One region of the Streptomyces rubellus genome, then DNA from elsewhere that is predicted to be linked to it. Evidence: predicted binding sites of a transcription regulator. Region 1 holds the regulator's gene; the other holds the start of a gene.
The links. The regulator HspR, encoded in region 1, represses chaperone genes until heat shock. The targets are predictions, from matches to a motif close to TTGAGNNNNNNNNNCTCAA.

Region 1 (15,313 bases):
GCGGCGAGGTCGTCGCCGATTCCGCCGCCGAACTCCTCATCACCCGTCGGCTCCGGGGCCGGCGGGGGGATCTCGACTTCGAGGACCCCTTTCCCCGCGCCGTCCTCCGCACCTTCCCCGGGCCGTTCGTCTTCCGGCTCCTCCGGATCCTCCGGCTCTCCGGCACGGGTGGCGGCCCGGTCCCGGGCCTCGGCGGAGGCGGGGGTCTCGGGGGCGGGGATGCCGGGGATCACCGGCTCGTTGTCGTCGGGTTCACCGATCCCGCCGGGCGCGGCCGCGGTGCCGGCGGCGCCCGCCGCCGTACCCGGACCGATCGGGTCGGCGGCCAGACCGGCCGCCAGTTCGCCGCCGAAACGGTCCAGCAGACGGCGGCCCGCCGTGTGCCGCTGCCGCTCCTCGAACTCCGTGATCCGGCCCTCACCGCGCAGTTCCGCCGTGCAGACGAGCACCGTGCCCTCGCCGTCGTCGGCCGGGCGTGTCGCCGCCGTCAGGGCCAGCTCCACCGAGCCCTCGCCCCGGGCCTCACCGCCCTCGGCCCGGACCGTGTACGTCCCGCCGCCGTCTCCATCGCCGTCTCCGCCGCCGTCCTCCCGGGCCAGCCGCAGGCTTCCCCGGTAGGTGATGCTGGAGCTGCCGATCCGCACCTTCAGCCGCCCCCGGAGGACCACTTCGCCCCCGGGGCCCGCCTCCGCGGTGTCGGGCTGGAACCCGGACACGCAGCGTGCGACGCGTTCCGGCTCGGCGAGCGCCGCCCGGACGGCTTCGGCGGCGAACGGCACGTACACCTCATGCTCCATGAGGCGGAGCCTACCCAGTACCCCCGGCACCAGTACCCGGTCCGCACCGGCATCGGCATGCCGCGCGCCGCTCCGGCGAGCCGCCGCCGGGCACCCGGCGAGGCGCCTCACGCCCGGTAGCGCGGGTGCATCAGGGTGGAGGGCGGCAGTCCGGTGACGCGGTCGCGCGCCGCGCGTCCGGCGGCACGTGCCAGGTCCGCCCGGTCGACGGCGTGCGGGCCGGGGCCCCCGGGGGCGAGGCCGAGCGGTGGCCGTACGCCGCGTGCCGCCAGGACGAACCCCCAGTGGCCGGACCGCGTGCCGTCCTTCCGCTCCCGCCACCGCGTACGTTCGGGGCCGGTGGCGAAGCCGGAGGCCCGCCCGTCCACCACATAGGGCGTGGTGCGCAGCCCCGCGGCCCGCACCGTGCTCTCCACCGTCCAGTAGGCGTGCGACCGGCCGCCGGCCGGCCCCGCGTGCACCGCCAGCCGGCCCGGGGCGGTGAGCACCCGGCCCGCCAGCCCGAAGAACTCCTGGGAGTACAGCCGGGCGGTGGCCGGGATGCCGGGGTCGGGCAGATCGGAGACCACCACGTCGTACGGCCGCCGTCCGGAGTGCGGCCAGGCGCGCAGCCAGTCGAAGGCGTCGGCGGTCTCGACCCGCACCCGCGGGTCGTCGAAGGCCCGCCGGTTGAGGCGGCTGAGCACCGGGTCGGTGCGGCCCAGCCGGATGACACCGGGGTCGATCTCCACCACCGTCACCGAGGTCACGCCCGGGTGGCGCAGCACCTCGCGCAGCGCGAGGCCGTCGCCGCCGCCCAGGACCAGCACGCGGTCGCGCGGGCCGGCCGCCATCGCCGGATGGACCAGCGACTCGTGGTAGCGCCGCTCGTCCTCGCCGCACACCCGCAGCCGGCCGTCGAGGAACATCCCGAACGCGGACGGTCCGTCCCGGCCGTGCCGGTCGCTCCCGGTGAGCACGATCTCCTGGACACCGGTGCTCAGCGCCACCCGCACCTCCCCGCCGTACACCGCCCGCCGCGCGGCCGCCGTGAAGGGCTCGACGACGGTGGTGGCGGTCACCAGCACCGCCACCACCAGGACGTTGGCGGTCAGCAGGACGCGGCGGACCCGGCGGGAGAGGTCGTCGTGGAACAGCCACAGCACCAGTGCGCCGCCCGCGACGGCGTTCACCGTCCCGACCACCAGCGCCCCCGAGAGCTGGCCCAGCAAGGGCAGCAGCAGGAAGGGGAAGGCGAGCCCGCCGACGAGGGCGCCCACGTAGTCCGCGGCGAAGAGGTCGGCGACCGCCCCGCCCGCGTCCTGCTTCCGGATCCGCTGGATGAGCGTCATCAGCAGCGGCATCTCGGCGCCGATGAGCACGCCGATCACCAGCGAGAAGCCGATCACCAGGAACCCGGCCCCGCCGAACCAGGCGAAGCACGCGTACAGCACCATCACCGAGGAGCCGCCGACCAGCGCCAGCACCGCCTCGACCAGCGCGAACCCGGCCGCCGCCCGGTTGCGCAGCCGTTTGGCCAGGAGCGACCCCAGCCCCATGGCGAAGACCATCACCGACAGCACCACGGAGGTCTGGGTCACGGAGTCGCCCGCCAGGTAGGAGCCGATGGCGACGAGTTCGAGCTCGTAGACGAGCCCGCAGGCGGCGCACACGAAGACCGCGGCGAGAACGAGGAACCGGCCGACTCCGGCCGGCACGGGCAGCCGCGCCGGAGTGTGCTCCGGCGCGGAGGTCGGCGAACCCGTGGGGACGGAAGCGGTCGTTTCGATCACGTCAAGAACGCTACGGGACCCTTTCCGCGGGATTCGTCACTCACACGGGTCAATGGGTCGCGCGGGAGGCCGGTACAGCGCTTCACCTGATCGCACGCGCCGCACGCACGGCGCACACGGCGCATGCCGGATGTCCGGGGTGGGAGCGGGCCTACACCCCCACCCGCTCCGGTTCCCGCACCCGCGTCCCGACCCTGGTGTGCGTCACGACGAGCCGCCCCTCCTGCGGGTAGGAGTGCCAGGTCCGCCAGTGCACCTGGCCGCCGAGCCGCTGCACCAGCATGGCGGTGAAGGCGTGCGGATCGCCGGGGAAGATCCCGGCCAGGCCGTGGGGGTGGTCCGCGACCAGCGCGAGCAGCTCCTGGGCACGTCCCGCGAAGGAGCCGCCGGGGAGCGTCTCGACGCGCGCCGCGAACGCGTACTCCCAGTCGTCGACCCGCTTGGAGACCCCCAGCGGCAGCGGCGTCCGGCTGCCGGGGATGCACGCCACGGTCTCCGAGCAGGTGGTGCCGTCCGTGTCCTGGAGCAGCACCTGGTGCGAGGCGCCGAGCAGCCTCAGCTGTACCCGGGCGCGGGGTAGTTCGAGGTCCAGCTCCGCCAGGGCGGGCAGGGGCTCGCGCCCCAGCGCCCAGGCGAGGTCGCCGGCTCGGGTGTCGGTGTACGAGGTCTTGAGAGTGGTGAGCATCGATCGGCTCCGCAAGCACGCAGTGAGAGTGGGCCGGCCCCTCGGACGGTCCAGGAGGGACCGGAGGGTGTCGTCCTGACGCCGGCTCGTGCCCACGTGGGGCCCGTTACACAGTCACCGAACCATGGAACGCCCACCGCCTACAGGGTTTTTACTGGGCTTCGTCGGGTTTCCATACCAAAGGGGACCTGTCAGTTCAGATGTTCTCCCCGTTGTTCTGCAACCGCTGTACGGGTGAACGGCGTCAGGCGCCGCCCCCGCAGCCGCCTCCCCCACCGCAGCCGCCACCGCCACCGCCGCTGCCGCCGCCGTCGCAGGACGACGAGCCGCCGCCGTCGTGGCCGGAGCCGCCGTCCGCGGCGACCAGCCCGCCCCAGACGTAGCCCCCCGAACCGCCGCCCGTCGTCCGGCGCCGCCGCCGTCCCACGATCCTGACCGCCACGGCGACCACGGCAAGGACCAGGACCAGCGTGATGATGAGACCCGTCATGGTGCTCCCCCTCCTCTTTCTCGCTTCTCCGCGTCTCCGCGCCCCCTCCGCACCCCCGTGCGGGCTCACGTTCACGATGCCCGGTGGCCGCGCGGGCCAAAGCGGAGTTGAGGAAGTCCAGAGGTTCGGCGGAGGATGGCCGCCATGACCGCCACCGGACGCCCGCTGCTCAACCGCCGCCTGGCCGAGTTCGGCACCACCGTCTTCGCCGAGATGTCGGCGCTGGCCGTGGCGACCGGCGCGATCAACCTCGGCCAGGGCTTCCCCGACACCGACGGCCCCGAGGAGGTCCGCGAGGCGGCCGTACGGGCGCTGCGCGACGGCCGCGGCAACCAGTACCCGCCCGGCCCGGGCGTCCCCGAACTGCGCGCGGCCGTCGCGGAGCACCAGCGGCGCTTCCACGGCCTGTCGTACGACCCGGACACCGAGGTCCTGGTCACCGCCGGGGCCACCGAGGCGATCGCCGCGGCGCTGCTGGCCCTGGTGGAGCCGGGCGACGAGGTGATCGCCCTGGAGCCGTACTACGACTCCTACGCCGCGTGCGTCGCCATGGCGGGCGGCACCCGGGTGCCGGTCACCCTGCGCCCGGACCACGGCGGCGACCGGCCCGCGTACCGCCTGGACCTGGACGAGCTGCGGGACGCCGTCACCCCCCGCACCCGGCTGCTCCTCCTCAACACCCCGCACAACCCCACCGGCACCGTCCTCACCCGCGCCGAGCTGACCGCCGTCGCCGAGCTGGCGGTGGAGCGGGACCTGCTGGTGGTCACCGACGAGGTGTACGAGCACCTGGTCTACGAGGGCGAGCACCTCCCCATCGCCTCCCTGCCGGGGATGCGGGAGCGCACTGTGACGATCTCCAGCGCCGGCAAGACGTTCTCCTTCACCGGCTGGAAGGTCGGCTGGGTGACGGCCGTCCCGGAGCTGGTGACGGCGGTGCGGTCGGCCAAGCAGTACCTGACCTACGTCTCGGCGGGTCCCTTCCAGTACGCCGTCGCCGAGGCGCTCGCCCTGCCGGACGCCTACTACCGCGGGCTGCGCGAGGACCTGCGCGCCAAGCGGGACCTGCTGGTCGCGGGGCTCGCGGCGACGGGCCTCACCGTCCACCGGCCGGCGGGCACGTACTTCGTCACCACCGACATCCGGCCGCTGGGCGAGAGCGACGGGATGGCCTTCTGCCGTTCGCTGCCGGAGCGCTGCGGGGTGGTGGCGGTGCCCAATGTCGTCTTCTACGACCGCGCGGCGGAGGGGGCGCACTTCGTGCGCTTCGCGTTCTGCAAGCGCGAGGCCGTTCTCGAGGAGGCGGTACGGCGCCTGGAGGAAGGCCTGCGGGGCGGGGCCGTCTGACACCGGCGGGCCGGCGGCCACCGGGCCCGTCCGCCGCACCCACGCCACGCGTACGCCGTACGGCGTACGCGTGGCCCGGGAGCGGATCTCCGGCCCTGCCGCGGCGCCGACGGGCCCCGTCGACGGCCCGGAGGACGGGCGACCGGTCGAGGCCGGACACCCCGGTCCGACGGGCCCGGGAGCTGTCCGTCGCGCGCCGGGCGGCCACCGGCCCCGGGCGCGGACGCGCGCCGGCCCCGGGCGCGGCCGTACCGGTCCGCGCCCGGGGCCGGGCGTGCCACGGGGTGCTGCGGGCCGAGGAGGGTCAGTCCTCGCCGCCGTCGGACTCCACGTCCTTGGCCAGACCGAGCTGCTCGACGAGCCAGCGGTCGAACTCGACCGAGGCGCGCACCCAGCTCACCGTGCTGGAGACGAAGTGCTCCAGGGAGACGCCGACGCCGATCAGCATCTGCGCCTCGCCGATCAGCCGGACCGTGCCGTCGTCGTGCGTGTGGCTGTAGACCTTCGGCCACAGCGTGCGGCGGTTCCAGTCGTCGAGCAGCTCCAGCAGGCGGGTCTTGTCCTCGATGGAGTGCGGACGGTCGTAGAACGTCCGGACGGAGAAGATCTGCTGCTCCTTCTCGCCCCGGAACATGAAGTAGGTGCGGAACTCCTCCCACGGCGCCGCGAGGTCACCCTCGTCGTCGACGACGTACTTGAGCTCCATCTGGTCCAGGAGCTGCTTGACCAGGTCCTGGTCGGGGATGACCGGCCCGGTGGGCCCGGTCGGCTGCTGCTCGGGCTGCTGGCCCCCGAAGTTCGGAATCGAGGACGGGTCGATGCTCACCGTGGATTTCCCTTCATACGATTCCTGCCATCCTCCCTCACCCCGGGCGGGTCATGGCAAGCCAGGACCGCCGGTACTGGAACGGCGGGCCGGTACGACGGGTCCGTACGGGGGAGGATCGCGGTGGCTGCGAGGGAGGTACGCGGTGACGGAAGCGGGGAGATCCGCGCACGGGAGGCGGCCGCACGCCGTGGTGCGGGCGCTGTCGGCCCTGCCGCTGCTGTGCGCGGCGGCGGCCTGCACGGCCGCCTGCGGCGGAGACGACGACAGCGGCGACGGCCGGCCCGGCGTCCGCTCGCCGATCGGCTGCGCCGAGGCGATGGACTTCGCCGGCGGCACCCTGCCCGAGGGGGCCACCGACCAGGACTGCTCGACGGAGTCCGGGATCGACACCATGGTGCGCGGCACCTTCCGGATGCCGGGCGCGGACGCGGGACCGTGGCTGGAGCGCGCCTTCCCCGACGCGCTGCCCGTCCCGGAGGCCGTCCCGTGCGATGCCGACCGGTGTGTGGAGACCGACAGGCCGGGCGGCGAGGCCCATGTCGTGCGGGTCTCCGTGACGGATGAGGGCGGGGGCACCGCCCTCATCCGCCTGGAGGCGTTCACCAGGTGAGCGCCGGGGCGCCGGGGCTCCCGGGACTGGGAGCCCCCGCACCCCGGCGGGCCGGTCACCGCACCGGCGCGACGGTCAGGCCCGCCTCCTCCAGCCCGACGTCCACCCGGACGGTGTCGCCGTCGCGGACGTCACCCGCCAGGATCGCGCGGGCGAGCTGGTCGCCGATGGCCGTCTGGACCAGGCGGCGCAGCGGGCGGGCGCCGTAGGCCGGGTCGTTGCCCTCGACCGCCAGCCAGTCCAGCGCGGCGTCGGTGACGTCCAGGACGAGCCGCCGGTCGGCCAGCCGCCGGGAGAGGGCGTCGATCTGGAGCCGGGCGATGCGGCGCAGCTCCTCGCCGCTGAGCGCGGTGAAGATCACCAGGTCGTCCAGCCGGTTGAGGAACTCGGGCCGGAAGGAGGAGCGGACGGTCGCCATGACCTTCTCCCGCTTCTCCTCCTCCTTGGCGAGCGGGTCCATCAGGAACTGGCTGCCGAGGTTGGAGGTCAGGACGAGGATGGCGTTGCGGAAGTCCACCGTCCGGCCCTGCCCGTCGGTGAGCCGTCCGTCGTCGAGCACCTGGAGCAGGATGTCGAAGACCTCGTGGTGGGCCTTCTCCACCTCGTCCAGCAGCACGACGCTGTACGGGCGCCGCCGTACCGCCTCGGTGAGCTGGCCGCCCTCCTCGTAGCCGACGTAGCCGGGGGGCGCGCCGACCAGCCGGGCGACCGAGTGCTTCTCGCTGTACTCGCTCATGTCGATGCGGACCATGGCCCGCTCGTCGTCGAAGAGGAAGTCGGCGAGCGCCTTGGCCAGCTCGGTCTTGCCGACGCCGGTGGGGCCGAGGAACAGGAACGAGCCGGTGGGCCGGTCCGGGTCGGCGATCCCGGCCCGGGAGCGGCGCACCGCGTCGGAGACGGCGCGGACGGCCTCGCGCTGGCCGATCAGCCGCCGGCCCAGCTCCTCCTCCATGCGGAGCAGCTTCTGCGTCTCGCCCTCCAGCAGCCGTCCGGCGGGGATGCCGGTCCAGGCGGCGACGACGTCGGCGATGTCGTCCGAGCCGACCTCCTCCTTGACCATGGTGTGCCGGTCCCCCTGCGTGGCGGCCTCCTGCTCGGCGGCCGAGGCCTCCGCCAGTTCCCGCTCCAGGGCGGGGATCTCGCCGTAGAGCAGCTGGGAGGCGGTCTCGAAGTCGCCGTCGCGCTGGGCGCGCTCGGCCCGGCCGCGGGTCTCGTCGAGCCGCTCCTTCAGCTCGCCGACGCGGTTGAGGCCCTGCTTCTCCTTCTCCCAGCGGGCGGTCAGACCGCGCAGTTCCTCCTCGCGGTCGGCCAGCTCGCGGCGGAGCCGCTCCAGCCGGTCGCGGGAGGCGGCGTCGCTCTCGCCGGCCAGTGCCAGCTCCTCCATCTTCAGCCGGTCCACGGCGCGCTGGAGCTCGTCGATCTCCACGGGCGAGGAGTCGATCTCCATGCGGAGCCGGGAGGCCGCCTCGTCCACCAGGTCGATGGCCTTGTCCGGCAGGAAGCGGGAGGTGATGTAGCGGTCGGACAGCGCGGCGGCGGCCACCAGCGCGCCGTCGGCGATCTGCACCTTGTGGTGGGCCTCGTAGCGCCCCTTGAGGCCGCGGAGGATGGCGACGGTGTCCTCGACGGTGGGCTCGGCGACCAGCACCTGCTGGAAGCGGCGCTCCAGGGCCGGGTCCTTCTCGATCCGCTCGCGGTACTCGTCCAGCGTGGTGGCGCCGACCATGCGCAGCTCGCCGCGGGCCAGCATCGGCTTGAGCATGTTGCCCGCGTCCATCGCGGAGTCGCCGCCGGCGCCCGCGCCGACGACGGTGTGCAGCTCGTCGATGAAGGTGACGATCCGCCCGTCGCTGGACCTGATCTCGGCCAGGACGGCCTTGAGCCGCTCCTCGAACTCGCCGCGGTACTTGGCGCCGGCGACCATCGCGCCCAGGTCGAGGGCGACCAGCCGCTTGTTCTTCAGCGACTCGGGGACGTCGCCCTTGACGATGCGCTGGGCCAGGCCCTCCACGACGGCGGTCTTGCCGACGCCGGGCTCGCCGATGAGCACCGGGTTGTTCTTGGTGCGCCGGGAGAGGACCTGCACCACCCGGCGGATCTCCTGGTCGCGGCCGATGACCGGGTCGAGGCGGCCCTCGCGGGCGGCGGCGGTCAGGTCGGTGCCGAACTTCTCCAGCGCCTTGTAGGTGCCCTCCGGGTCGGGGGTGGTGACGCGCTGCCCGCCGCGGGCGCGCTCGAAGGCGTCCTGCAGCTTCTTCGCCGTGGCGCCCTGCCGGTCGAGCAGCGTGCCCGTCCGGCCGCCCCGGGCGGCCAGCGCGATCAGCAGGTGCTCGGTGGAGACGTAGGCGTCGCCGAGCTCCTTGGCGCGCTGCGCGGCGTCGGCGAGGACGGACAGCAGTTCGCGGTCCGGCTGGGGCTTGGCGACGGTGGAGCCCTGCACACTGGGCAGCGCGGCCAGCAGGCGCTCGGTCTCGGAGCGCAGCGCCGCCTGGTCGGCGTCGACGGCGGCGAGCAGATCCTGGATGTTCTCGTTGTCCTGGCCCTCCAGCAGGGCCAGCAGCAGATGGGCCGGGGTGATGTCGGGGTGCCCGCCGGTGAGGGCGCGGTTGTTGGCCGCGCTGATCGCGTCCCGGCTCCTGTTCGTCAGCTCGGCGTCCACGGGTACGTGCTCCTCCTCTGTCGCCACAACTCTGCACTGAACAACATGCAGTAAGTTGAGTCTATGCCACTCAAGACCGGAACGGGAGGGCGGACGGCAGGGTTTCCGCCGTCCGGCCCCTGGTTCCCGGGGCCGCTCCCGTGCGGCCGGCCCACTCCCGATCAGTTCCACCGGTTTCCGCACGGCCCGGGCGGGAGAAAACGCTCACGTACGGACCGGAACGTTCTGCATCGTGCACACACGCCCCTCTCACACACCGGACACCTTCTCCTCGCCATGGTCACGTCCCCGGGGTCTGCCCCTACGCTGTTTGTTCCGGGGACCTTTCCGGAACGCTCCGGCCGCTGTTCGCCGCGGTGCTCACCCACCCGGTGGACTCCACCGCGGCCCATCACACAGCGGGGGGACGAGTTGTGGGTACGAACGCGATGTCCGTGCTGGGGATCTCCGCCGAGGAGGAGGAGACCTACCGGCACTTCCTGCGGCACCCCGGCACCCCGGCCGACGACATCCACCTGCGCATCCACACCGACCAGGACACCGCCCGGCGCTGTCTGGACCGGCTGCTGGAGCTGGGCCTGCTCAGACACGAGCCCGACTCCGGCAGCATCGTCCCCGCCGATCCGGAGACCGCCGTCACCCGGCTGACGGACCTGCGGCTGCGCGAGCTGTACGAGGAGCTCCAGCAGGTCACCCGGTCCCGGCACATCGTCGACGCGCTGCTGGCCGAGCAGGGGCCCCGGGCCGCCGCCCAGCAGGGCGTGGAGCAGCTCGGGGACCTGCGGCGGATCCGCAGCCGCATCGACGACCTGGCCTTCTTCGCCCGGGACGAGATCCTCTCCGTCGAGCCGTACACCGAGCTGTCCCCCGCCAACATCGACCACGCCCGGCCGCTGGACATGCGCTGCCTGCGCCGGGGGGTGCGCATCCGCAGCGTCGTGCTGCGCAAGGCCCTCGACCACCGGCCCACCCGGGACTACCTGCGGGAGCTGGTCTCCCACGGTGCCGAGGTACGGGTCGCCGAGGACGTCTCGGAGCGCATCCTGGTCTACGACCGCCGCACCGCCCTGGTGCCCCTGGACCCGGCCGACACCTCGCGCGGCGCGCTGCTGGCCCACGAGAGCGGGCTCGTCGCCAACATCATCGCGCTGTTCGACAAGATCTGGGACCAGGCCGAGGACCTGCTGTCCGTGGTGGGCGAGGCCGGCCGGGACCGGGAGGAGTACGTGCCGAGCGGGGTCGAGCGGCGCGTGCTCGACCTGATGGTCTCCGTCGGCAAGGACGAGGTCGGCGCCCGCGAGCTGGGCGTGTCGGTGCGCACCTACCGGCGCCACGTGGCCGATCTGATGCGCGTCCTGGGCGCCGCCAGCCGGGCGCAGGCCGCCCTGCTCGCCCGGGAGCGCGGCTGGATCTGACCCGGGTCCGGGTCCGGCCGGTCCCGGGCCCGGACAGGCGGGGCGCGGACGGACGAAGCGGGGGCACGCACGGGGCGGAGACAGCGACGAGCCGCCGCCCACCCGGGGGGTGGCGGGCGACGGCTCGTACGGCGGGTCCGGCCAGGGACCCGCCCGCCGGCCCCGGTGAAGCAGGGGCCCGTGGGGGGAGGGAAAGGGCTTGTAGGGGTTCGCGGGAGGTGGCCGGATCACCCCTCCGCGTGCCAGCCGCGCAGCGCCCGGTCCGCCAGCACCCGGTGGACGGTGCCGCGTATCGCGGCATGGCCTCCGGTGCCCTCCAGGCGGATCAGCAGCCGCACCCGGTCCTGCTCCACCCGCGGGGCACAGGACCAGTGCGACGGGAGCAGGCCCAGCAGCCGTACCGCGGTGGTCGCCGCGCCGGGGGCCGTGGTGTCGTCCCGCACGGCGACGACCTCGACGTACTCCCCGGCGTACTCGCGGGTCTGCTCGGATCGGTTGTCCACCGGGCCGCCTCCCGCAGGGAGTGGGGCGCCGCACCGGCCGTCACCAGCCCCCCGGTCGGCGGGACCGTGCGGACGTCCGGGTCGAACTCGGACGAGTGGTTGCCGGGCGGCGGACAGGTACTCCCGGATGCGCCGGTACTCCACCGACGCCTCACCGCGGCACCCCGGGGCCGGTTCCGGTCCGGGCGCGTCCGGCGCCGCGGCCGGCTGCGCGGTCGGTGTGATCGGCGTGGTCGGCGTGGTCGGCTGCAGGGTCACGGAGTCCTGTCCTTCCGCGGTGTTCAGCGGCCCGGTGAGCTGGAACCGCATCCCCTCACTGCCAGCCGTTCACCTGGTCGGTGAGGACCGCGTCCCCGCTCTCGGAGGCCGTGGCCGAGACCTGCTGGGAGAGGTGCTGCGGCGACGACGGGGGCACCTCGGGGGAGGACGCCGCCGCAGCACCGGCGGTTGCCGAGAAGGCGATCACGGATACTCCGGCGACCACAACACCGCGCAGCAGGCGGGTGGCGCTGCTGAGAGTTCCTGCCACTGGGCTGAAGATGTCGCGCACGTCCATGACTTCCCCATGTAATCGCTGGGTTTTCTTCCGGCACCGAAGAAGATGCCAGGGCTCGGGGAACGAGGGTAGGTGAAGCGCTGTCAGCATGCTGCACGGAGTGCCGCAGCTTCATGTCACCGTGTCCCCGCGGCGGCCGGTCCACCCGCCCGCCGCCGGCTCACCGGGAGGGCGCCGGTACGCGGCCCGCCGCCGCCAGCAGCCGCCGGGCCTCGGCGGGGAAGGGACGGCCGAGCACCCGCCCGCGGTCGTCGCCCACCGACACCACGGCGACGACCGTGCCGGACTGGCTGCGCGGGTCGTAGTCCCGCAGCCACGGCCCGCCGCTGGACCCCCGGGTCAGGTCGCAGGACTCCATCAGCAGCCCGCCGGTGTTCGGCGGCCGGGTGTCCCGCGTGGTCAGCAGGGTGGGGAAACCCGTGCAGTGGCCGAGCGTCTCGCCGTCGTACGGCCCGGTGGCCGGATAGCCCAGGGCCACGGTCCGTTCCCCGGGATCGACGGGGGCGAAGTCGAGCCGGTTGGCCCCGACGTGCTCCTGCAGGGTCCGCCCGTCCTTCTTCTCGACGGTCAGGAAGGCGTAGTCGTACGGCAGGGCCTCCGGCAGACGCCCGCGCCGCCAGTCGGGCGCCAGCTGCACGGACGTCACCTGCCAGCCGGAGCGCACCACGCTTCCGGTGCCGTGGCGGTGGTAGCCGGGGACGAACCAGGCGCGCTCCCAGCGGGGCTCACCGGGGTTGTGGACACAGTGCGCGGCGGTGACCACGACGCTGCCGTTGGGCGCGTCCACGACGGCACCGGAGCAGGTGAGCAGCCGGCCGCCGGGGTAGGTGCCGATGAGTTTCCCCACCGTCCGGACGGCGCCGTGCGGCCAGGGTGCCTGCACGGCGGACGCCGCGCGGCCGGCGGCGGGCGTGCCGGGGAGGGCGGGACCGGTCCGGGGACCGGCCGGCGGCGCGGCACCCAGCAGCGCCGCCGAGGTGGCGACGGTGACGACTGCGGCTATGACGGCACGTATCTTGTCCATGCCCTCACGCTGCGCCCGCCGGTATCGGCGGGCCATCCGCACACCGCCGTCCGGGTGCCGCGGCACACCCGGCCGGGTGACCCTCCGAACGGCCGCACGGGCGACCCCCGTCCGGGGGTACGCGGGGATCTGCGAAGGGGCCCGCGCGGGTCAGTCCGCGGCGCGGTGGGGCCGCCAGACCACCAGGGCGCTGGACTGCTGGACGTCCTGGTAGGGGACCAGGTCGCGGCGGTACGAGGCGTGCACCTGGGCCTCGCGCTGGCGCATGGCCACCGCCGCCCCCTCCAGGGCCTGCTGGAGCTCGACCACCTTCGACTGGAGCGCCGCGACCTGGTTCTCCAGTTCGATGATGCGCTTGATGCCCGCCAGGTTGATGCCCTCGTCCTGCGACAGCCGCTGCACCTGGCGCAGCAGCTGGATGTCCCGCGCCGAGTAGCGCCGGCCGCGGCCGGCGGTGCGGTCGGGCGAGACCAGACCGAGCCGGTCGTACTGCCGGAGCGTCTGCGGGTGCAGCCCGGAGAGCTGCGCGGCGACCGAGATGACGTAGACCGGCGAGTCGTCCGTCAGCTCGTACGGGTTGCCGCGCACGCGTCCCGGACCCTGGCCCTGTCGTCCCCGGCCGTAGCCGTCCATATCGGTCAGTCTCCCTTCGCGGCCTTGAACAGCGCCGCCCGCGGGTCCTCGCCCGCAGTGGCGTCACGGTAGGACTCCAGCAGATCCCGTGCCTTGTCGCTCAGCCCTTTCGGGACCGCCACCTCTATGGTGACCAACAAGTCGCCCCGGGTGCCATCCTTGCGCACCGCCCCTTTGCCGCGGGCGCGCATGGTCCGGCCGCCGGGCGTACCGGCCGGGAGTCTGAGCGTGACCGGCGGCCCGCCCAGCGTCGGCACCTTGATCTCGCCGCCGAGCGCGGCCTCCGGGAAGGTGACGGGCACGGTGACCGTCAGGTTGTCGCCCCGGCGGCCGAACACCGGATGCGGCTCGACGTGCACCACCACGTAGAGGTCTCCGTTGGGCCCGCCGCGCTCGCCCGGCGCGCCCTTGCCCCGCAGCCGGATGCGCTGGCCGTCGGCCACCCCGGCGGGGATGCGCACCTGCATCGTGCGGGAGCTGGTGGCCCGGCCGCTGCCCTTGCAGACCTCGCACGGGTCCTGGGCGATCAGGCCGCGCCCCTTGCAGTCCACACACGGGTCGGTGAGCGAGAAGCCGCCCCCGCCGCCGCGGCTGACCTGCCCGGTGCCCACGCAGGTGGGGCAGACCCGGGGGGTGCCGTGCTTGTCGCCGGTGCCCGAGCACGCCTTGCACGCCGCCGAGCTGGACATCCGCAGCGGGACCGTCGCCCCGTGCACCGCCTCGGTGAAGCTGAGCGTCACCTCGGACTCGATGTCCTGGCCGCGGCGCGGCTGGGTGCGGGTGCCCGTGCCGCCCCGGTTGAACAGCCCGCCGAGGACGTCGCCGAAACCGCCGCCGAAGCCGCCCGCGGCGCCGCCCCCGCCCTGCGGGGCCCCTCCGAAGAGGTCGTTCAGGTCGAAGTTGAAGCCGCCGGGGCCGCCCGCTCCCGGGCCGGGGCGGAAGCCGCCGGCGCCGAAGAGCGCGCGTGCCTCGTCGTACTCCTTGCGGCGCTTGGGGTCGCCCAGGACGTCATGCGCCTCGGAGACCTCCTTGAAGCGCTCCTCGGCCCTGGTGTCGCCCTTGTTGGCGTCCGGGTGGTACTCGCGGGCGAGCTTCCGGTACGCCTTCTTGATCTCCGCCTCGGTGGCGTCCTTCGGGACGCCGAGGACCTTGTAGTAGTCCTTCTCGACGAAGTCCTTCGTGCTCATCCCCGGCGTCCCTCCTCTCGGTCCTGCACCGCGTCAGCCCTGCTCCGGGCCACCGCTCTCCTCATCCGCCGCCGTGTCCGCCTGCCGTTCCCCGTCCGACTGCGCCGACTGCGCCGGCTGCGCGCCGGGCTGGGGCTCGGCGACCCCGACCCGGGCCGGCCGGATCGTGCGCTCGCCGATGCGATACCCGGGCTGCAGGATCTGCACGCACGTCGTCTCCGTCACATCGGGCGAGTACGAGTGCATCAGCGCCTCGTGCACCGTCGGGTCGAAGGGCTCGCCCTCCTTGCCGAACTGCTGCAGGCCCATCTTGGCCACCACGGTCTCCAGCGACTCGGCCACCGACTTGAAGCCGCCGACCAGTTCGCCGTGGTCCCGGGCGCGCCCGATGTCGTCGAGCACCGGCAGCAGCTCGGTGAGCGCGTTGGCGACCGCGATCTCCCGGACCGCGATCCGGTCCCGCTCGACCCGGCGGCGGTAGTTGGAGAACTCCGCCTGGAGCCGCTGCAGGTCCTGGGTGCGCTCGTGCAGCGCGGTACGGGTCTGGTCGAGCTGGGCTGTCAGTGCCACCACCGCGCTGTCGTCCGCCGTCCGGTCCTCCGGCCCCGCCTCCTCGGCGGGTCCGGAGGACGGCGCCGCGGCGCCGTCGGGCTGCCCGGCCTGCTCGGCCGGACCGTCCTGCGCCTGCTGACCGTGCTGCGTCTGCTCGGTGGGGAGGTCGGGCTCCTGCTCAAAGCCCGGAGTCTCCTCCGTCACGCCGCACCACCCTTGCCCTTGTCCTTGTCGTCGTCGACGATCTCCGCGTC
Region 2 (15,313 bases), on a different contig from region 1:
GCCTCCGGCGGTACGCCGCTCGCCGCGGGACGGGCCGTTCCGGACCGGCAGGCGGCACCCGGCCCCGATCCGGAGCGGGGCAGGGCCGGACCGGGCAGGGCGGGGCTCGTACCGGGCCGACGGCGGTCGCCGCGGCCACCTCCCCGCCCCCGCGCCCGATGGGGGCGGGAGCGGGAGCGGGGAGCCGGGCGGGACCGGTGGGGTCAGGCCGCGACCGGGAGTTCCGCCTCCGCCGGGGTCAGCGCCAGCTCCAGCACCCGGCGCACGTCGGAGACCGGCCGCACGTCCAGCTTCCGCAGCACCTCCTCCGGCACGTCGTCCAGGTCCGGCTCGTTGCGCCTGGGGATGATCACCGTGGTGATCCCCGCCCGGTGCGCCGCCAGCAGCTTCTGCTTCACCCCGCCGACCGGCAGCACCCGGCCGGTCAGCGAGACCTCGCCGGTCATCGCCACGTCCGGGCGGACCTGACGGCCCGACAGCAGCGAGGCCAGCGCGGTCGTCATGGTGATCCCCGCGCTCGGGCCGTCCTTGGGCACCGCGCCCGCCGGGACGTGCAGATGGACGCCGCGTTCCTTCAGGTCGCCGACCGGCAGCTCCAGCTCGGCGCCGCGCGAGCGCAGGTAGGACAGGGCGATGTGCGCGGACTCCTTCATCACGTCGCCCAGCTGCCCGGTCAGGGTCAGTCCGGCCCCGCCCGTCTCCGGATCGGCCAGCGACGCCTCGACGTACAGCACGTCGCCGCCGGTGCCGGTGACCGCCAGTCCGGTGGCCACGCCCGGTACGGCGGTGCGCCGCTCGGCCGGGTCCTGGGCGGACTCCGGCACGTGGTGCGGGCGGCCGATCAGCTCGCGCAGCCCGTCCGCGGCGACGGTGTACGGCAGTTCGCCCTCGCCCAGCTCGTGCCGGGTGGCGATCCCGCGCAGCAGCCGGGCGATGTGCCGCTCCAGGTCGCGTACGCCCGCCTCGCGGGTGTACTCCCCGGCCAGCCTGCGCAGCGCGTCCTCCCCGACAGTCACCTCGCCGGCGGCCAGCCCGGCGCGGTCCAGCTGCCGGGGCAGCAGGTGGTCGCGGGCGATGACGACCTTCTCGTCCTCGGTGTAGCCGTCCAGCCGCACCAGCTCCATGCGGTCCAGCAGCGGCTGCGGAATGGCCTCCAGGACGTTGGCCGTGGCCAGGAAGACCACGTCGGACAGGTCGAGTTCGACCTCCAGGTAGTGGTCCCGGAAGGTGTGGTTCTGCGCCGGGTCCAGCACCTCCAGCAGGGCGGCGGCCGGGTCGCCCCGGAAGTCGCTGCCCACCTTGTCGATCTCGTCCAGGAGGATCACCGGGTTCATCGAGCCGGCCTCCTTCACCGCCCGGACGATCCGGCCCGGCAGCGCGCCGACGTAGGTGCGCCGGTGGCCGCGGATCTCCGCCTCGTCGCGGATGCCGCCGAGCGCCACCCGTGCGAACTTCCGGCCCATCGCCTTCGCCACCGAGCGGCCCAGCGAGGTCTTGCCGACACCGGGCGGGCCGACCAGGGCGAGCACCGCGCCGCCCGCCCGGCGTCCGCCCCCGGTCCCGCCGCCCTCCCCGGCCACCGGCGCGAGGCCGCGTCCGGCGCGGCGCCTGCGGACGGCCAGGTACTCGATGATGCGGTCCTTGACCTCGGCCAGGCCGGAGTGGTCGGCGTCCAGGACGGCGCGGGCGCCGGGGATGTCGTAGGCGTCCTCGGTCCGCTCGTTCCACGGCAGTTCCAGGACGGTGTCCAGCCAGGTGCGGATCCAGCCGCTCTCGGGGCTCTGCTCGGAGGTGCGCTCCAGCCGGTCGGCCTCCTTCAGCGCGGCCTCGCGGACCCTCTCGGGGAGGTCGGCCGCCTCCACCCGGGCCCGGTAGTCGTCGCCCTCCTCGCCGGACCCGCCGCCCAGCTCGGCCAGTTCCCTGCGGACGGCCTCCAGCTGGCGGCGGAGCAGGAACTCGCGCTGCTGCTTGTCCACGCCCTCCTGGACGTCCTTGGCGATCGCCTCGGCGACCTCCTGCTCGGCGAGGTGCTCGCGCAGCCAGCCGGTCGCCAGCCTGAGCCGCTCGACCGGGTCGGCGGTCTCCAGCAGCCGCACGCGCTGCGCGACGGTGAGGAAGGGGCTGTAGCCGGAGTTGTCGGCGAGCTGCCCGGCGTCGTCGATCTGCTGGACGCGGTCGACGACCTGCCAGGCGCCGCGCTTGCGCAGCCAGCTGGTCGCCAGGGCCTTGTACTCCCTGACCAGTTCGGCGACCGCTCCGGGGGCGGTGGTCCCGGCGGCCCCGGAACCGGGGGCACCAGGCTCACCGGCCTCGTCGATCTCCGTGCCCTCCACCCACAGCGCCGCGCCGGGGCCGGTGGTGCCGGCTCCGATGCGCACCCGGTGCACGGCGCGGATCAGGGCGCCCGGATCGCCGTCGGCCAGCCGGCCCACCTGCTCCACCAGACCGAGCACGCCGATGCCCGCGTAGCCGCCGTCGACCCGCGGCACCAGCAGTACGCGCGGCTTCGGCGTTACCCCCGTTCTCCCGTCCTCCCCGGCGGCACCGGCCTCCCCGGGGGCGGACCGGGCGGCGGACTGGGCGGCCTCCACCGCGGCCCGCACCTCGGAGTCCGACAGGTCCAGCGGCACCACCATCCCGGGCAGCACCACCTCGTTGTCGAGCGGCAGCACGGGCAGGGTGAGCTTGGTGGGCGACAGAGCCATGATCTCTCCCTAGGCAGGCAAGTTGAGCTTGAACGACTCAATGCCTGTTCAATGCCCGGACGGTGGGCGGGTGTTCCCCGACCCGTGTTCGCTGTGAGCGATAGAGCGCCCGCCGTCCGTCGCGAACACCCCGCACGGCACCACCGGTGACCGGCAGGATGGCCCCGTGCTCTCCCCCGTACGAGGCCGGAGCGCCGCACCGGGCCCGAGGGGAACCGGGCCCCGGCGGCACGGCGGACGGTTCCGGACCGCCACCGAGGACCGCTCTCCGGTGGACACCTCCGGCAGGCGTTCCGGGCGGCCCCGTGTTCCGGGCGGCCCCGGCCGAACCGGACGGGCGGTACGGACGGGAAAGGGCGGAGGGACCGGAAGGGCAGGAAGGGCCGGGCGGACCGTACGGCTGCCGGGGAGGCACCGCCCGCGGCGGGCCGCGCCGCCGCGGGCCCCGTGGACGGTCCCCGCCGTCCGGGGCGCCCCGGACGCGGTCCGCCCCGCCGTCCGACCGGCGTGGCGCACCGCTCACCATTTCTTTACGCTGCTGCAAGAAACCGAGCACCGGGACGCGAGGCGTGATGGACCACAGGAACACGACGCAGACCCACGGCGGCGCCGCCGCGGCCACCCCGGGCGCCCAGCGCCGGGTCCTGGTCGTGGAGGACGACCCGACGATCACCGAGGCGGTCGCCGCCCGGCTGCGTGCCGAGGGCTTCCAGGTCAGAACGGCGGGTGACGGCCCGGCGGCGGTGGAGACGGCCGAGGTGTGGCAGCCCGACCTGCTGGTCCTGGACGTGATGCTGCCGGGTTTCGACGGTCTGGAGGTCTGCCGCCGGGTGCAGGCCCAGCGGCCGTTGCCGGTGCTGATGCTCACCGCCCGGGACGACGAGACCGACATGCTGGTCGGTCTCGGGGTCGGCGCCGACGACTACATGACCAAGCCCTTCTCCATGCGGGAGCTGGTCGCCCGGGTCCACGTACTGCTGCGCCGCGTGGAGCGGGCCACGATCGCCGCGGCCGCGCCGCGCTCGGGCACCCTGCGGCTGGGCGAGCTGGAGATCGACCACGCCCAGCGCCGGGTGCGGGTGGGCGGCAAGGACGTGCACCTCACCCCGACCGAGTTCGACCTGCTGGTCTGCCTGGCCAACTCGCCGCGCGCGGTGCTCTCCCGCGAGCAGCTCCTGGCCGAGGTGTGGGACTGGGCGGACGCCTCGGGCACCCGCACGGTGGACAGCCACATCAAGGCGCTGCGCCGCAAGATCGGCGCGGAGCGGATACGCACGGTGCACGGCGTCGGCTACGCGCTGGAGGCACCCGCGCCCGCCTCCGACTGGGCATGAGACCCGCGGACCGCCGGAACGACCAGGGGGGCCGGCGGGGCCGGGGTGGCCGGGAACGCCTGCGGTCCCTGTGGGAGCGCTGCTGGGAGGGCCTGCGCCCGCTGGACCCCAACCGCTCGGTCAAGGCCGCCCTGGGCGCCCTGGTGATCGCCACCGTGGCCATCACCACGCTGCTGACCATCATCGCGCTCCACTCCTCCATAGAGCTGCGGGTGATCGCCCTGCTCGCGGCGATCGCCTCGCTGCTGGTCACCCAGTTCGTGGCGCACGGGCTGGCCGCGCCGCTGGACGAGATGACGGACGCCGCCCGCGCCATGGCGCGCGGGGACTACACCCGGCGGGTCCGTGTCGAGCGCCGGGACGAACTGGGCGAACTCGCCGACACCTTCAACCGCATGGCCGCCGACCTGGAGGCCGCCGACCGGCACCGCAAGGAGCTGGTCGCCAACGTCTCCCACGAACTGCGCACCCCCATCGCGGCACTGCGCGCGGTGCTGGAGAACGTGGTGGACGGGGTCTCCGACGCCGACCCGGCGACCATGGACACCGCGCTCAAGCAGACCGAGCGGCTGGGGAACCTGGTGGAGCACCTGCTGGACCTGTCCCGGCTCGACAACGGCGTGGTGCCGCTGCGCACCCGGCGCTTCAAGGTGTGGCCGTACCTGTCGGGAGTGCTCAAGGAGGCCAACATGACCAAGGGCGAGGGGCACTCCCGCACCGACGTCCACCTGCACCTGGACGTCCAGCCACCCGAACTGGCCGCGTACGCCGACACCGAGCGGCTTCACCAGGTGGTCGCCAACCTGATCGACAACGCCGTCAAGCACAGCCCGCCGTACGGCCGGGTGACCGTGCGGGCGCGCTCCGGCCAGGCCCCGCTGAGCCTCCGGCTGGAGGTGCTGGACGAGGGGCCGGGCATCCCGGAGGCGGACCGCGAGCGGGTCTTCGAGCGCTTCGGCCGCTCCGCCGCGGCCAAGAGCGGCGACGGCGGCACCGGGCTGGGCCTGGCCATCGCGCGCTGGGCGGTGGACCTGCACGGCGGGCGGATCAGGGTGGCCGAGTCGCCGCGCGGCTGCCGGATCCTCGTCACCCTTCCCGGCCGCGCGTCCGACACGGAGGCGGCGTAGGGTTTTCGGCAGGGTTGCGGAGAACCGACGGGCGAGGGAGCCGGCCGCCGCGGGCCGGCTCCTCGGCCCGCTCTTGCCGAATCCGGTCGAACCGAGTGTGTTTCCCGCTGAGGAAAACACCGAAACAGGTCCCCGGATGTGACTTAGGCGACGCCAACCGCCTGCCGACTGCACCGAACGGCTCAGGGAGCGTAGCCTTTATTTCTGCTGTCCACCCATACAGGTAAGCGGAAGAGGGCGGTTGCCGCCGTGTCGCCACAGGCCCCCAAGACTTCGAGCTCCCCCAGCCCCCGGCAGGGAGGGACCCCGACCCCCGAGAAGGACGGACAGGGAACCGGACCCGCCGGCTTCGGTCCCAACGAGTGGCTCGTCGACGAGATCTACCAGCAGTACCTCCAGGACCCGAACTCGGTCGACCGGGCCTGGTGGGACTTCTTCGCCGACTACAAGCCCGGGCAGGCCGCCGCGGGAGCGGCGGCCCCCACCGCGTCGAAGCCGACCGCCGAGCCCGGGGCGCCCCAGGCGCCCGCCCGGGCCCAGCAGCAGACTCAGCCCCAGCAGCCCCGGCAGCCGCAGGCCGCGGCCCCCGTCGGGAAGGCCGCCGAGCAGCCCGCGGCGAAGGCCCCCGCGCCGCCCGCGTCGGCGAAGGCCGAGCCGAAGAAGACCGGGCAGGCCGAGAAGGCCGAGAAGACGGAGCCGAAGAAGGCCGGACCGGCGACGGCGGAGCCGGAGGCCCGGGAGGACGGACCGGAGTACGTGCCGCTGCGCGGCCCGGCCGCCGCGGTCGCCCGGAACATGAACGCCTCGCTGGAACTGCCGACGGCCACCTCGGTGCGCGCGGTCCCGGTGAAGCTGCTCGTCGACAACCGCATCGTCATCAACAACCACCTCAAGCGCGCCCGCGGCGGCAAGGTGTCCTTCACGCACCTGATCGGCTACGCCATGGTGAAGGCGCTCAAGGCGATGCCGTCGATGAACCACTCGTACACCGAGCGGGACGGCAAGCCGACGCTGGTCAAGCCCGACCACGTCAACCTCGGCCTGGCCATCGACCTGGTCAAGCCCAACGGCGACCGCCAGCTCGTGGTGGCCGGCATCAAGAAGGCCGAGACGCTCACCTTCTTCGAGTTCTGGCAGGCCTACGAGGACATCGTCCGCCGGGCCCGCGCGGGCAAGCTGACGATGGAGGACTTCAGCGGCGTCACCGCCTCGCTGACCAACCCCGGCGGCATCGGCACCGTCCACTCGGTGCCGCGGCTCATGCCCGGCCAGGGCGTGATCCTGGGCGTGGGCGCCATGGAGTACCCGGCCGAGTTCCAGGGCACCTCCCAGGACACCCTGAACAAGCTGGGCATCTCCAAGGTCATGACGCTGACCAGCACCTACGACCACCGGGTGATCCAGGGCGCCGCCTCCGGCGAGTTCCTGCGGATCATCCACCAGCTGCTGCTCGGCGAGGAGAACTTCTACGACGACATCTTCGAGGCGCTGCGCATCCCCTACGAGCCGGTCCGCTGGCTCAAGGACATCGACGTCAGCCACGACGACGACGTCACCAAGGCCGCCCGCGTCTTCGACCTGATCCACTCCTACCGGGTGCGCGGTCACGTCATGGCCGACACCGACCCGCTGGAGTACAAGCAGCGCAAGCACCCGGACCTGGACATCACCGAGCACGGGCTCACCCTGTGGGACCTGGAGCGCGAGTTCGCGGTCGGCGGCTTCGCGGGCAAGTCGGTGATGCGGCTGCGCGAGATCCTGGGCGTGCTGCGCGACTCGTACTGCCGCACCACCGGCATCGAGTACATGCACATCCAGGACCCCAAGCAGCGCAAGTGGATCCAGGACCGCGTCGAGCGCTCGCACTCCTCGCTGGAGCGCGACGAGCAGCTGCGCATCCTGCGCCGGCTCAACGCCGCCGAGGCGTTCGAGGTCTTCCTGCAGACCAAGTACGTCGGCCAGAAGCGGTTCTCGCTGGAGGGCGGCGAGTCCGTCATCCCGCTGCTGGACGCGGTGCTGGACGCCGCGGCCGAGGCCCGGCTGGACGAGGTGGTCGTCGGCATGGCCCACCGCGGCCGCCTCAACGTGCTGGCCAACATCGTCGGCAAGTCCTACGCCCAGATCTTCCGCGAGTTCGAGGGCAACCTCGACCCGAAGTCGATGCACGGCTCCGGCGACGTGAAGTACCACCTGGGCGCCGAGGGCACCTTCACCGGCCTGGACGGTGAGCAGATCAAGGTCTCGCTCACCGCCAACCCCTCCCACCTGGAGGCCGTGGACCCGGTGGTGGAGGGCGTGGCCCGCGCCAAGCAGGACATCATCGGCAAGGGCGGCACCGACTTCACCGTCCTGCCCGTCCAGCTCCACGGCGACGCGGCCTTCGCCGGGCAGGGCGTGGTGGCCGAGACGCTGAACATGTCGCAGCTGCGCGGCTACCGCACCGGCGGCACCGTGCACGTGGTCATCAACAACCAGGTCGGTTTCACCGCGCCGCCCGAGTCGGCGCGCTCCTCGATGTACGCCACCGACGTGGCGCGGATGATCGAGGCGCCGGTCTTCCACGTCAACGGCGACGACCCGGAGGCCTGCGTCCGGGTGGCGCGGCTGGCCTTCGAGTTCCGCCAGGCGTTCAACAAGGACGTGGTGATCGACCTCGTCTGCTACCGCCGCCGCGGGCACAACGAGGCCGACAACCCGAACTTCACCCAGCCGGTGATGTACAACCTGATCGACAAGAAGCGCTCGGTGCGCAAGCTCTACACCGAGTCGCTGATCGGCCGGGGCGACATCACCCTGGAGGAGGCCGAGCAGGCGCTCCAGGACTTCCAGGGACAGCTGGAGAAGGTCTTCACCGAGGTCCGCGACGCCACCGCCGCCCCGGCGCCGGCCGAGGTGCCCGCCCCGCAGGCGGAGTTCCCGGTCGCGGTGGAGACCGGGGTCAGCGCGGAGGTCCTCAAGCGGATCGCCGAGTCCCAGGTGAACATCCCCGAGCGCATCACCGTCCACCCGCGGCTGATGCCGCAGCTCCAGCGCCGCGCGGCGATGGTGGACGAGGACCGGATCGACTGGGCGATGGGCGAGACGCTGGCCATCGGCTCGCTGCTGATGGAGGGCACCCCCGTCCGGCTGGCCGGCCAGGACTCCCGCCGCGGCACCTTCGGCCAGCGGCACGCCGTCCTGGTGGACCGGGACACCGGCGAGGACTACACCCCGCTGCTGTACCTGTCCGAGGACCAGGCCCGCTTCAACGTCTACGACTCGCTGCTGAGCGAGTTCGCGGCGATGGGCTTCGAGTACGGCTACTCGCTGGCCCGTCCCGAGGCGCTGGTGATGTGGGAGGCGCAGTTCGGCGACTTCGTCAACGGCGCCCAGACGGTGGTCGACGAGTTCATCTCCTCGGCCGAGCAGAAGTGGGGCCAGACCTCCGGCGTCACGCTGCTGCTGCCGCACGGCTACGAGGGCCAGGGCCCGGACCACTCCTCGGCCCGGATCGAGCGCTTCCTCCAGCTGTGCGCGCAGAACAGCATGACGGTCGCGATGCCGACCCTGCCGTCGAACTACTTCCACCTGCTGCGCTGGCAGGTCCACAACCCGCACCACAAGCCGCTGGTCGTCTTCACTCCGAAGTCGATGCTGCGGCTGAAGGCGGCGACCTCGAAGGCGGCGGAGTTCACCGCCGGCCGCTTCCAGCCGGTGATCGGCGACACCGCGGCCGACCCGGCCCGGGTGACCAAGGTCGTCTTCTGCTCCGGCAAGGTCTACTACGACCTCGCCGCGGAGCGCGAGAAGCGGAACGCCACCGACACCGCGATCATCCGGCTGGAGCGGCTGTACCCGCTGCCCAGCAAGGAGATCCAGGCCGAGGTCGCCCGCTACGGCAACGCCTCCACGATCGTGTGGGCCCAGGAGGAGCCGGCGAACCAGGGCGCGTGGCCGTTCATCGCGCTCAACCTGGTCGACCACCTCGACCTGTTCATCGGCTCCGGCACCCCGAGCACCGAGCGGCGGCTGCGCCGGGTCTCGCGCCCGTCGTCCTCGTCGCCGGCGGTCGGCTCGGCCAAGCGCCACCAGGCCGAGCAGCGGCAGCTCGTCGAGGAGGTCTTCGACCTCTGAGCGACGCCCGGTGCCCGGCACCGACGCCGCACGCGGCGGGGCCCGCCGTACGGATTCCGTACGGCGGGCCCCGCCGCGTCTCCCGGGTGCGGGTGCGCCCGGGGCCGGGGGTGCCGGGGCGCGGGGGCTCAGCCCAGGAAGGGCTCGTAGTCCCAGTACGGCCGTCTCCGCTGCCGGGCGGAGAGCGTGTGGGGGTGCTGCGCGCCCAGGGTGCGGGTCAGCCGGTGGAGGGCTTCCTCCTCGACCCTGCTCGCCTCCTCCCGCTCTCCCAGTGAACGCAGGTCCCAGGCGAGCGCGACCATGCAGGAGAGGGTGAGCGGGTGGTCCTCGCCCATCACCCGGCGGGCACGCCCCAGGGTGTCCCTGCCGAGCTCCGCGGCCCCGTGCAGTCGGCCGGTGAAGCTCCGTCCCCCGGTGGTGTTCAGCGCGCAGCCCAGCGTCACGGGGTGGTCGTCGCCGAGCAGGGTGCGCAGTCCGATCAGCGCCTGCTCGAACAGGTTGAGCGCTCCGGACCGGTCGCCCTCGGCCTGCATGACCAGGCCGGCGTTGGACTGCATGGCGGTGGGCACCGGATGGGCCCGGCCGACCAGCGCGCGGTAGCCGTCCTCGGCCTCGCCGATCAGGTCGTGCGCCTCGGACAGGTCCCCGTGCTCCCGCAGGTAGTTCCCGTAGTCGGTGAGCAGGGCGAGGGTGTTGTAGTGGTTCCGGCCCGAGACCCGCTCGCGCTGCTCCAGCAGGGCGGCCAGCATCGCCCCGATGTCGTGCTGATCGGTGCCAGCCCGGCGCAGGCAGAGGATGTGGTTGTGCCGGGCCCACAGCGTCTGCGGATGCTGTTCCCCCAGCACCTGCACATGCAGGCGCAGCACGTGCTCCTGGCGGGCCAGCGCCTCCTGGTAGTGGCCCATCAGCCGCAGGTCCCGGGCGCAGGCGGTGCCGGAGTGCAGGGTGGTGGTGTGCCGGGCCCGCAGGACGGCCTCGCACTGGGCCAGAGTCTCCCGGTCGGCCTCGTACGCCTCGTGGTACCGGCCGCTCAGCCGCAGCGACGCACCCAGGTGGTGCCGGTTGCGGAGCGTGGTCCACTCCTGCGGGCCGAGCAGTCGGCGGGCCATGTCCACTGCCTCCCGCTGGAGTTGCAGCGCCTCCGCGTAGCGTCCCAGGAAGCGGTGGTCGGAGGCGAGGCTGTTGGTGGTGCGCATCAGCGTCACCTCGTCCGGGTGCTCCGCCGCCCGCAGCCGCTCCAGCGCCCGCCGGTCGAGCTCGTACGCCTCCTGGAAGCGTCCGTGGGCGCGCAGGATGGTGGTCTGCCAGGTCGTCAGCTCGAACATCGGCTGTGCTTCCGGGGCCAGCAGCCGGGACCAGCGTTCGCGGATGCGCTCGGCCAGTTCGATGCCTACGAGGTACTCGCCGCTGTTGAGGCAGTACAGCAGGCAGTTGAGCACCAGGCCCTGGAGCCGGGGCTCGGTGCTCTCCAGGACCCCGGCGTGGTCCAGGTGCGGCAGCAGCTCGGCGTAGCGCGGCCACTGCCTGCTGTCCGCCGGGTCGGCCGGGTCGGCCTCGGCGAGTACCCGCCGCACCACCTCGCGGTAGGCGCCGAGGTCGTCCCCGGCGGTGAGCCGGCTGACGATGCTGTGCACCATGCCGTGCATGTGGACGGACTCCTGCTGCCGGCCCGGGGCCTCGGCGGCGGAGGCGGGAAGGCTGCGCTCGCCCCTGACGAGGATGGAGTAGTCGGCCAGGGCCTCCAGGGCCCGTGACCAGCCGGGCAGATCGGTGGCGATCCATCTCAGCCGCTCCGGCAGATGGCTCGCGGGCAGGGAGCGGACCAGCCCCAGCGGGATCCGGCCGGCCGTGAAGGAGGTGCAGAGCATGAGCAGTTCCAGCGCCCTGGGATCCCGCTGGCGCAGCCTGTTGAGCACCATCGACCAGGAGGTGAGCAGGTGCCTCGGGTACTCCCCGGGCCCGGCCGCCTGGTCCAGCGGACTCAGCTCGCCCGAGCGCACCCGGCGCAGGTACTCGGGCACCCGCATGTGCGACTCGCCGAGCCAGGCGGCGGCGTGCGCGAGCTGGATCGGCATGTCCTCGAACTCGGCGGCGACCTCGTCGGCCTCCTCGGCGGAGATGTGCGGGGCCCGGCGCAGCAGATAGCCGGTGGACTCCGCCCGGCCGAAGACCGGGACCTCCAGCATGTCCATCACCTCGCGCCAGCCGTGGCTGCGTGCGGTGACCAGGACATGACCGGAGCCGCCCCGGGGAAGCAGTCTGGCGGCGTCCTCCACGTCCTCCCAGCCGTCGAAGACCAGCAGCCAGCGGCCGTGCGGCTCACCGCGGCGCAGGGCTTCCCGCACGGCGCTGATCCGCCCGGTCGGCTCCGATCCGACGCTCAGACCGAGCTCGACGGCGAGTTCGCCGAGCCGGTCGCGCTGTGTGCCCCGTCGGCCGGAGTCGACCCACCACACCACGTCGTAGTCGGAGCTGAAGCGGTGGGCGTACTCGGCGGCGATCTGCGTCTTGCCCACCCCCGAGGTGCCCACCAGCGCGCAGGCGGCCGTCCCGCGCTCCGCGTCCATCAGCCGCTGCTGCAGCTCGGAGAGGATTTCGTCCCGTCCGGTGAAGCGGTTGTTGCGGCGGGGGACCTCCCCCCAGACGGCGGGCTGGTCGTTGGGGTAGCGGGTACCGGAGGAGCCGCCCGGGACCGGCGGGGCCGCGGCGGGGGTGAGGGAGAGCCGGGCCAGCAGTCTGCGCTCGGCCTCGTACTCGCCCACGTCCCACAGGTCGGCCGGCTCCAGGACCGCGGTCGCCGGGAGCAGAGGGCGGCTGGTGAGGTTGACGGCGGCGAAGCGGTCGGCGTTGGCCGCGACGAAGCCGCGCAGCACCTCGCTCCACTCCCCCTCCTGCCGGGGCCCGAGCTGGAAGAACCACTCGCTGAGCACCAGCAGCACCCGCCCCCGGGCGAGCAGCAGGTCGCCCAGCGCGTGCTCCAGCTTCTGCTCCCGGGGAGGGTCCCAGCGGTGCACCGTGACCCGGTGCCCGTGGGCCTCCAGCCGGTTGGCGATCCAGACGGCCCACGACCGGTGCCGGCCGGGGAAGGCCACCAGGACGTGCTCGGCTCCCTGCCCCGGTGCACCGCTCTGCGCGGGGTGCCGCTGAGCGCCCATCAGTCTCCTAACGGGGAACCACCGGCCTCGGCCGGCGGGGGAATCGCTTCCCTGGCCTGTGTTGTCTTCCGTGCCTCCGGAAAGGGGTCGGTTCGGGCCGGATCCGCGCCTGCCTCTCCCCCGCCGTCGGCGCGTCCCGCCGGCCGGCGGAACACCGAATGCTACCGAAGGTGACGGCGCCGTGACAGCATCTGGCGGCTCTGGGGCGGCACGGCGCCGTGCCGCCCCAGAGCCGCCAGATGCTGTGCCATTCCTATCGCGAACTCCCTTCCCGGCGCTGTGAGTTGACCGGATTCCAGCAGGATCGGCAGTGCCTCGGCGGTCTGGGCCCGGTAGTTCTCGCACCGGCTCCGGGCCGCCGCGCGGGCGCCCGGGGACGCGCCGGGGCGCTCGGCGAGCCGGTGCCACAGGTCCGTGAGCGCCAGATGCGCGAACGTGCCCTGGAGCACGCCCCCCAGCGGGCGGGGATCGGCGCGCCAGGGCACCCGGTGCACGGCTCCGCCACCCGGCTCGTGGAACGGGACGAGGTCCGAGAGCACCGCGAGCTTGCTGTGCTGGAGCTCGTGCACCAGCACCTCCGCCATCCGCGCCGCGGTTTCCGGCAGAACCGTGAACACCGCCCAGGGCGCCGCCCGTACGGTGGCGCTCCGCACCCCCGTGTCCGTCCGGGACAGCGGCACCAGAGCGCGGAGCTGTAACGCGGTCTCCCCGGCCCGTGCCGGGTCGGCCGAGCCCAGCAGCGCCAGCGCGGCCCGCCAGCGCGCCAGCCAGGGCCGGACCGGGCGGGACGGCGGCGGCGGACAGACGCGCAGCACCGGCAGTCCCGCCGCCGCGGCCGCGGTGCGGTCCAGGCCGAGATCGTCCAGCCGGGCACGGCCGCCGGGCAGGGGGCACAGCCCGTACCAGCCCGCCCCCCGCGCCCGGTCGTACGGCGGGGCCAGTGCCACTCCGGTGCGCCGGCCCTCGGGAGTGAGCCGGAGGCCGCGCGCCCCGGCGGCGATCCGGACCCCGGCGGCGCGCGCCCGGTACGCGCCGAGGCCGGGAAGCACCAGTACGCCCCCCGGGGCGCGCAGGGTGGTCCGGAACCCGGTCCGCGCGTGCAGAGCGGCGCAGACCGCGATCGCGCCGAGCCGGTCCGGGACCTCCTCGGCGGCCGCCTCCGCGGGGGCGCTCAGCACCTCCGCCAGCATCCCGCCGACGGCGGGATGCTCCAGGGCGCTCCGGACGGCGTCGGGCGCGTGCCGGCCCGCCTGGGCCAGCAGCCGCCAGTGGCCGGCGGCCGCCTCCCGGTCGCCGGGCGGCAGGGGAAGCCGGGACAGCCTGGTGAGCAGGGACTTGAGCAGCACCAGGCGGCGGCTGTACAGCCCGGCCCGCAGCAACTCGCGGTCCCCGGCGGTCGTCCGGGTGGCGGCCATGCGGACCAGCGCCTCGGGCGGCACGGTGAAAGCCGTCGTCGTGCTCCGCATCCGTTCCCTCCCGTCACACGAGCAGATCACGAGATGGCAGATCACGGGAAGACCGGACGCGCCCGGTGCGCGCGCCCCGCGCGGGCCGGTGCGTACGGCGGACGCCCCGGGCCGGTCACCCGCGGCCGTGCGTCTCCCTCCGGGGCGCGCACGCCCAGCTCTCCGCCAGCTCCGACGGGTGGCACAGCACATGGTCGACCGCGGCGGCCAGCAGGGAGTCGTCCAGGTCCGGCAGGCCGTGGGGGCCGATCCCGCTCAGGTCGGGCAGCGGAGGCGGGCAGGCGGCCGCCCGGACCGGTGCGGCGGATGCGACCTCGCGCTGTGGCAGCACGCTCTTCTCCTCCCTGAGCCCCCCACGGAGGCGTCCACCGTCGACGCTCATTCCTTCCCCGAGCACCTCCGTACGGAAACCCGTTCGACATCGGGGGCGGATCAGTCCGCCTCGATTTCCGCCATCCGCCCGCGTACCGCCCGGAGCTCCTCCTCGGCCTCCCCGGCGGGCACCGCCCCCCGTTCCGCCAGCCGCCGCCACTCCGCCTCGGAGGCGCGGTAGTCGGCGAGCGCGGCGCCGGGGCGGCCGAGCCGCTCGTACAGGACGCCCCGGCCGTGCAGGGCGCGGGCCGCCGTGACCGGGGCGCGCGGCTGCCCGGGGGCCTGCCGGGCCTCCCGCAGCGCGGCGTCGTAGGCGGCCTCCGCCGACGAGGAGCCGCCTCCGGGGCCGGAGTCGGGGAAGTCCCGCCGGGCCCCGCCCAGCGCGAGCCACGCCTCGGCGCGCTCGGCGGGTCCGGACGCCCTGCGGGCGGCGTGCTCCAGCAGATCGCAGCCCTCGTACAGATCGGGCAGGAAACGTTCGCGCCGGTGCCGCTCGAGCAGCGCGCGGCCCAGCATCAGGTGCAGCCGGCCCTGGAGCGGCGCGTCGTCGGGGGCTCCGGTGAGCGCCTCCCGCAGCAGCCCTTCGGCGCGGTCCGGGTCCCCCGCCCGGTCCAGCAGCATCCCGCCCCACTCCAGCAGCAGTTCGCAGCGTTCCGGGCTGTCGCGGAGGGTGTGGGACTCGGCCCTGTCGTACGCCCGGCCGGCCGCCTCCCAGTCCCCGGCGTCGCGGTGGACCGCGGCCCGGGCCAGCAGACAGCGCAGCCGCAGGTCGTCGCCGTCCGCCGCGTCCGCCGCCCGGTCCGCCCGGTCCAGGAGGGCCGACAGCTCGCCGGGGGCGTGCGCCCCGCCCAGTCGCTCGGCGGCCACCAGGTCCAGGAGGGCCGCGCAGCGGCGCCGGGGAGCGGCGCCGGTGGCCTCCAGCAGTTCACAGGCCGCGCGCAGCTCCCGGGCGGCCGCGGCGGCGGCGCGGGAGCCGCCCTCCGCACGGGCCGTCTCCAGCAGCACCCGGCCGAGCCGCAGCCGCCGGACCCGCTCGGTGCG

Region 2: the regulator HspR is predicted to act here: its motif matches at 2,728-2,746, upstream of lon (endopeptidase La).

Annotation. Positions count from the first base shown of each region.
Region 1 is NZ_JAZDCX010000017.1:132,980-148,292, forward strand. Features, by position in the region: gene V1L54_RS20475 (SRPBCC family protein) at 1-797, opposite strand, end outside; gene V1L54_RS20480 (polyamine aminopropyltransferase) at 905-2,569, opposite strand; gene V1L54_RS20485 (DUF2617 family protein) at 2,721-3,254, opposite strand; gene V1L54_RS20490 (hypothetical protein) at 3,499-3,744, opposite strand; gene V1L54_RS20495 (pyridoxal phosphate-dependent aminotransferase) at 3,880-5,091, shown strand; gene V1L54_RS20500 (YbjN domain-containing protein) at 5,396-5,917, opposite strand; gene V1L54_RS20505 (hypothetical protein) at 6,063-6,530, shown strand; gene clpB (ATP-dependent chaperone ClpB) at 6,586-9,189, opposite strand; gene V1L54_RS20515 (helix-turn-helix transcriptional regulator) at 9,618-10,604, shown strand; gene V1L54_RS20520 (hypothetical protein) at 10,832-11,107, opposite strand; gene V1L54_RS20525 (hypothetical protein) at 11,421-11,636, opposite strand; gene V1L54_RS20530 (trypsin-like serine peptidase) at 11,824-12,687, opposite strand; gene V1L54_RS20535 (heat shock protein transcriptional repressor HspR) at 12,838-13,320, opposite strand; gene dnaJ (molecular chaperone DnaJ) at 13,326-14,507, opposite strand; gene grpE (nucleotide exchange factor GrpE) at 14,541-15,263, opposite strand.
Region 2 is NZ_JAZDCX010000003.1:243,534-258,846, forward strand. Features, by position in the region: gene lon (endopeptidase La) at 204-2,705, opposite strand; gene V1L54_RS05165 (response regulator transcription factor) at 3,278-4,039, shown strand; gene V1L54_RS05170 (sensor histidine kinase) at 4,036-5,166, shown strand; gene V1L54_RS05175 (multifunctional oxoglutarate decarboxylase/oxoglutarate dehydrogenase thiamine pyrophosphate-binding subunit/dihydrolipoyllysine-residue succinyltransferase subunit) at 5,416-9,279, shown strand; gene fxsT (FxSxx-COOH system tetratricopeptide repeat protein) at 9,408-12,434, opposite strand; gene V1L54_RS05185 (aKG-HExxH-type peptide beta-hydroxylase) at 12,596-13,900, opposite strand; gene V1L54_RS05190 (hypothetical protein) at 14,016-14,231, opposite strand; gene V1L54_RS05195 (SAV_2336 N-terminal domain-related protein) at 14,333-15,313, opposite strand, start outside.